DNA from 2 places in the Cryobacterium arcticum genome. Region 1 is predicted to be linked to the other one. Evidence: riboswitches for the same ligand, from Rfam matches in the RefSeq annotation. Region 1 holds a riboswitch; the other holds the start of a gene.
The links. Region 1 has a riboswitch for thiamine pyrophosphate ahead of PA27867_RS10215 (ECF transporter S component). Riboswitches for the same ligand answer to the same signal wherever they lie in the genome.
Positions count from the first base shown of each region.

Region 2: linked by a shared signal. The riboswitch ahead of PA27867_RS16275 (YkoF family thiamine/hydroxymethylpyrimidine-binding protein) and the one ahead of PA27867_RS10215 (ECF transporter S component) in region 1 are both predicted to bind thiamine pyrophosphate.

Region 1 covers NZ_CP016282.1:2,270,662-2,273,863, forward strand. The annotation lists gene PA27867_RS10210 (ABC transporter ATP-binding protein) at 1-1,042, opposite strand, end outside; gene PA27867_RS10215 (ECF transporter S component) at 1,053-1,811, opposite strand; TPP riboswitch at 1,843-1,953, opposite strand; gene PA27867_RS10220 (hypothetical protein) at 2,032-2,361, opposite strand; gene PA27867_RS10225 (DNA polymerase IV) at 2,477-3,202, opposite strand, start outside.
Region 2 covers NZ_CP016282.1:3,586,310-3,589,511, forward strand. The annotation lists gene mgrA (L-glyceraldehyde 3-phosphate reductase) at 1-626, opposite strand, end outside; gene PA27867_RS16270 (DUF3817 domain-containing protein) at 747-1,217, shown strand; TPP riboswitch at 1,389-1,498, shown strand; gene PA27867_RS16275 (YkoF family thiamine/hydroxymethylpyrimidine-binding protein) at 1,532-2,176, shown strand; gene PA27867_RS16280 (ECF transporter S component) at 2,338-2,964, shown strand; gene PA27867_RS16285 (ABC transporter ATP-binding protein) at 2,973-3,202, shown strand, end outside.

The sequences.
Region 1 (3,202 bases):
CGACTGCCGTCAGGGCGGCCGTGGCGGTGAGCTGTCCCCCGGCCGGTGCCAGGAGCCCGGCCAGGGTCAACGCGAGCGTGGACTTTCCAACACCGTTGGGCCCGGTGATCGCCGTCGCGGTGCCCGCCGTCACGTCGAGGTCGATCCCTTCGGCCGCCACCATGGGGTGCCGGCGGGCAAAGGGCACCCGTCCCACAGCGAGACCGGCGGTGCTGAGGAGCACCTCGCCGGTGCGCTCGGGCAGCGGGCGCCGTTGGGGACGAGCGGGCGGGAAACGCGGGATCCACACTCCCGCGGCCGCCAGCCTGGCGCCCTCCGCCGTGAGCACCGAGGAGGTGGGCCCATCGGCCAAGATACCGCCGGCCGGGTCGAGCACGATGATGCGATCGACGATGTCCTGCCAGACCGCCACCCGGTGCTCGATCACGATGAGGGTCGCGCCCGAGGCCTGCACCGAACGGTGCACGGCATCGCGCACCTCCACGACGCCGGCGGGGTCGAGGTTCGCGGTCGGTTCGTCGAGCAGCACCAGGCCCGGTCGCATGGCGAGCACCCCGGCCAGGGCCAGCCGCTGTTTCTGGCCGCCGCTGAGCGCGCTGGTCGGATGCCGCAGCGGCAGGTCCAGCCCGACCTCGTCGAGGGCCTGCGTGACCCGCGGCCAGATCTCGGTCCTGGGCACACCCAGGTTCTCGCAGCCGAACGCGACATCGTCGCCGACGCGGGCCAGGACCACCTGCGAGTCGGGGTCTTGCAGCACGAGACCGACCCGGCCGCGCGCCTGACGCGGCCGGATGCCGTCGATGAGCAGCTCGCCGGTCTCGTCGCCGTCTTCGTCGTCACCGAGCACCCCGGCCAGGGCGTGCATCAGGGTGCTCTTGCCGGCCCCGCTGGGTCCGAGTACGAGTACTCGCTCGCCGGGGCGGATGTCAAGATCGAGTCCGGAGACCGCCGGCCGGCTGCGTCCGGCGTGCCGCCAGCCCCAGCCGGAGGCCGTGACCCTCGCGCCGGTCACGCGCTCATCCCGCGGCGTCGGAGCAGGCATCCGCCCACCCTCACCGCGTGGTCTGCGACGGGGTCTCGGTCTGCCGCAGAGCGCTCTCGCCAGGCCCGTCCTGGCCAGACGGGTCCTGGCCAGACGGGTGCTGGCCAGACGGGTTCTGGCCAGACGGGTTCTGGCCCGTCTGGCCGACCCGGCTCGCCTCCCGACCGGCCGCGAACCGGCTGAGCGCGCCCGTGCGGGCCAATCCCCGCACGGCAAGCCAGGACAGCAGGCCCGCGAGCACGGTGCCCGACACGACGGCGGACACGATGTAGACGGCCTTGTAGCCGACGTCGAGGGCGGCATAGCTCGTGAAGGTCGTGTCCAGCAGGCCGACCGCCACGCCGGCGCCGGCGCCGGCCAGCAGGGCCACGCCCAGCCGCCAGTTCGCGTAGAGGAAGAGCGCGAGGACGATCTCGGCCCCGAGTCCTTCGATGATGCCCCAGATCAGCGTCGAGAATCCCCACTGGGTTCCGATCAGCATGGAGACGACCGCCGCGACGACCTCGGTGTAGACGGCCGCTCCGGGCTTACGGATGATCAGTCCGCCGAGAACGCCGGCGAACAGCCAGCCGCCGGCGAGCAGTCCCTCCAGGCCGGGGGTGAAGGCGAGCAGGGCGCTGAGCGGCGACCAGGCCAGTCCCCACGCCCAGAAGATGACGCCACTGGCGACGCCGATGACGCTGGCCACGACGATGTCCACGACGCGCCATTTCAGCACCCGAGGCGTGCGGGGTGTCGACGCGGTCAGACGTTTGGTTGATGCATGCACTGGTCGTGCCCTTTCCGTAGATGAATACAGGGCACGGGATTGAGAAGCCTCCCTGCGCTGGCATGATCCAGATCAGGTTCGACGGTCGAAGCTGAAGTAGCTTCCTCTCAGCCCGGTTCACCGGACTCCCGTGTTCGATTCGAGTATAGACCGGCTGCGGGCACGGCGAAGCGGCGGGAGGCGGTCTCCGCTCCCCCGCGCGGGCCGTGCCGGCCCTGGCTTAGCGCTTGAGCGCGCGGATGATGCGCGCGATGGCCTTGCCGCTCACCCACACGAAGGGGATGCCGACGGCAAGCAGGGAGATCACGTTCGGCTCGAACCGGGCGGCCCCGCCCGACTTCACATAGGCGCCGATCGGGATGGCCATGCCGCCGCCGCCGCCGCCCGCCGCGCCCTCGGCGTCGTCGCCCTCGCCACCGCCGCCGAAGCCGTACTGCACGAGGGCGACGGGCACTATCGTGACGCCCTCGATCTGCACGGGGTCTCCGTAGGCCGACCGCACACCGATGTACCGAGCGTTTTCTGCGAGCTTCAAGGCGAGATTAGTCATGCTGAAAGGCTACCCCCACTCCCCCGAACCGGTCAGGACCAGCCCGCCGCGCCGGGCCGGATGTCACGGCCGGATGTCACGCCCGGATGTCACGGACGGATGTGACGCCCGCAGGTCACGGCCGGTTCTGATCCGGCCGGCTCGCGGGTCCGGCATCCGGGGTGCCGAACGGGTGCACGTCCCGTTTCGGCGCGCTGCCCCCGCCCAGTTGGGAGGCCGGGCGCACGATGCCCCGGCCGAAGCGCGCGGTGACGGTGTCGACGGCCAGTTCGGCCTCCCGCCAATCATCGTCGTCGTCCCAGAGGCCGAGCCCGGACCCGTCGCCGTTGCCCAGCTGCTCGGCACGAACCCCGATGAGGCGCACCCGGATGCCCCGCGCGGCGAGCACATCGAAGCTCGCGGCGACCTCCTCGTAGATGCGCCGGCCCACGTTGGTGGGGTCGGCGAGGGTGCGGGAGCGGGTCACGGTGCTGAAGTCCGCGTACCGCAGCTTGAGCACCACGGTGCGCGCGACGAGACCATTGCCGCGGAGTTTCGCGGCCACGGCGTCCGACTGCCGCAGCAGTTCGCTGCGCAACCGGGCGACATCCGTCACGTCGTGCTCGAAGGTGACCTCGTGCCCGATGCTCTTCTCCTCGCGCTCCAGGTTGATCGAGCGGTGGTCGATGCCCCAGGACAGGTCGTGCAGCTTCTGCGCGCCGGCCACCCCGACGGCGCGTTCGAGCGTCTCGCGGGAGGCGTGGGCGATGTCGCGCACGTGGCGGAGCCCGAGCGCCAGCAGGGCCTGCTCGGTCGTGGCACCGACGCCCCAGAGTGCTCCGACGGGCAACGGATGCAGGAA
Region 2 (3,202 bases), 1.3 Mb from region 1:
TCGAGCAGGCCGCCCTCCACCCAGCGGTTGAACATCGAGTACGAGGGCTGGTGGATCAGCAGCGGCGTGCCCATCTCGGCCAGAATTTCGGCGGCCTGCCGGGTGCGTTCGGGTGAGTAGGAGGAGATGCCGGCGTACAGCGCCCGGCCGCTCGTGACGGCCGTGTGCAGCGCGCCCATGGTCTCCTCGAGCGGGGTCTCCGGGTCGGCCCGGTGGGAGTAGAAGATGTCGACATAGTCCAGACCCATCCGATTCAGCGACGCATCGAGGCTGGAGAGCAGGTACTTGCGCGAGCCGAAGTCGCCGTACGGTCCGGGCCACATGTCGTAGCCGGCCTTGGTGGAGATGACAGTCTCGTCGCGGTGGGCGGAGAAGTCCTCGGCGAAGATGCGGCCGAAGTTCGTCTCGGCGCTGCCGTAGGGCGGGCCGTAGTTGTTGGCGAGGTCGAAGTGGGTGACCCCGAGGTCGAAGGCCCGCCGCAGGATCGCGCGTTGCGTCTCCACCGGGGCGCCATCGCCGAAGTTCTGCCACAGGCCCAGCGAGATCGCGGGCAGTTTGAGGCCGCTGCGCCCGGTGCGGCGGTACGGCATGGACTCGTAACGGGTGTCTGCGGGAAGGTACGTCATGACCTCATGCTGGCACAATGGCCTGTCGAGGTTCCATCCTTCGACGGATGCTCCGCTCAGGCGGGCCTGACAGGCTGGACTCTGACCTGCCCGCCGATCACGCTTCCAGGAGTCCTCCCCGTGTCACCCCGCCTGTTCTACCGCATCCTGTCCATCGCCGAGGCGATCACCTGGACGATCCTGATCACCGCGATGCTGCTCAAGTACGTGTTCGCGCCGGGCGACTTCGGGGACGGCGCGGTGCGGGTGGGCGGCTTCGTGCACGGGCTGGTGTTCCTGGCCTATGGGATCACCGCGGTGCTCGTGGGCGTCAACCAGCACTGGCGGCCCCGGCTGATGCTCCTCGCCGTGTCCACCGCCGTGGTGCCCTACGCCACGATCCCGTTCGACCGCTGGCTCGAGCGCCGCAACCTGCTCGACGGCCCCTGGCGCCGGGAGGCCACGGACGACCCCCGCGACCACACCGTGGTGAGCCGGCTGCTCCGCGTCGGGCTGGCCCGACCGCTGCTGCTGGCATCCGTTCTGGTGGTCGGCCTGGTCGCCGTCTTCACGACCCTGCTCGTGATGGGCCCGCCAGGCGGCGGCGCCTGACCTAGTCGCCGACACCGCGGCCAGCGCTCGACGCGGGCCCGTGTTCGTCGAGCGCGGGTCACGCGCCGCTCCGCGGGTGGCGTGCCACGAGCGCGGCGGCGCGTGACCCGCGCATCACGCCTGACCTGGGGCGTCACGCTGGACGCGCGAACGTCGCGACCGTGTATGGTCGGTGCTGTACACGGGAGTCCGGTAAGCCGGGCTGAGAGGAAGCTTCCTAAGCTTCGACCGTTGAACCTGATCTGGATCATGCCAGCGCAGGGAGAACGCACTCAACACCATCCCGTGCCCTGTTCACCGACAGAAGGCGCGACATGACACATCCCACCCCCACCCTGCCCGACCCGGCGCCGATGGCATTCACGCCGCTCGAATTCGGCGTGGGCGCCCGCATCACGCTCGCCGTGATGAGCGACCGCTACGCCGACATCATCCTGGACGCCATCCGGAGCACCGACACCGCCGGCCTCACCGTGGACACCGGTGTCGTGAGCACCTTCGTCGGCGGCGCCGAGGCCGACATCCTGCGCTACCTCACCGACCTCATCGGCGCGGCCGCGCAGAGCGGTCATCATGTGACTGCCACCGTGCACTTCTCCCGCGGATGCCCCGGCGAGGTCGTCTGCGCCCTGCCCGGCGGTGCCGGGCCGCTGCGCAGCGAGATCCCCGCGGCGACTCCCGTGGGCATCATCGCCGCGGGCGAGTGGGCGCTGTACCCGCTCGACGACGGCGGGCGCCCCGGAGTGCAGCCCGACCATATGCGCGACATCTACGCCGCCATCGACTTCGCCAAGGCGAATGGCAGCTTCGTCGCGTCCGAGCACTTCGTGACGCGACTCCAGGGCGACCTTGCCACCGTGCTGCAGACGGCCGCGGCCGGCTGGATCCTCGTGGGGCAGAGCGTGCAGCACGTCACCAGCCACCTCACGCTGTCGATCAACAGCCCCTCCGCGCACTGATCTGATCTGATCTGATCTGATCTGACCCGTCCGCTCCGGCGATGGTTGCATCGGCCCGCCGAGGCGACCGAGTGAATCGCCGCGTCTGAGCGGCGCGTTCGACCTCCACTCCCCAGGCCGTCTCCGGCCACCCCACTTCTCCCCTGTCAAAGGACATCACCATGCCTGCTGCACCCTCCTCCACCGCCGCCTCTCCCGCATCCGCCACCCGCCCCATCCACCGTTTCACCCTCAAGGACCTCGTGCTCATCGTCGTGCTCGGGGTGGTCTTCGGCTTCCTCTACTGGGCACTCGTGCAGGCGTGGACCGGGCTGTCGATCCTGCTCGGGCCGGCCGGCGACCTCGCCCAGCACGTGCTGCTGGGCGGCTGGCTGCTCGTGGCGCCCATCGCCGTGGCCATCGTGCGCACCCGGTTCGCCGGGGTGATCGCCGAGATCCTGGCCTCCGTCATCGAGGTCGTGTTCCTCGGCTCCGCCGTCGGACCGATCCTGTTCGTTGCCGCGGCGATCCAAGGTGCCGGCAGCGAGCTGCCGTTCGCGCTGCGCCGGTACTCGTCCTTCGGCTGGGGCAGCTACGCGCTGTCCGGCCTGCTCGGTTCGGGATTCGTGTTCATCTTCTCCGCCTTCCGGTCCGGCTGGTTCGGCCAGGACCTGTTCTTCCTCCGCTTGGGCATCCAGCTGGCCTCCGGCGTCATCCTGGGCGGGCTGCTGGCGAAGGTGATCGTGGACGCGCTGGCCAAGACGGGCGTGGTCGACAACTACGCCATCGGCCGCGCGCTGAACAGCTAGGCCGGGGCATGTCCGACATCGCGGAGCCCGCCGTCACGGCTCCCGCCGTCGCTGTGCCGGCCAGCGCCGTGCCGGCCGTCGAATTCCGGGACGTCACCGTCACGTTTCCCCGGCAGGACCGTGCCGTGCTGCACGGCGCCAGCTTCACGATCGCCGCCGGCGAGCGCGTGGTGCTGTTCGGCCCGTCCGGGGCCGGCAAGTCCACCCTGCTGGCCACGATCAGCGGGGTGGTGCCGCA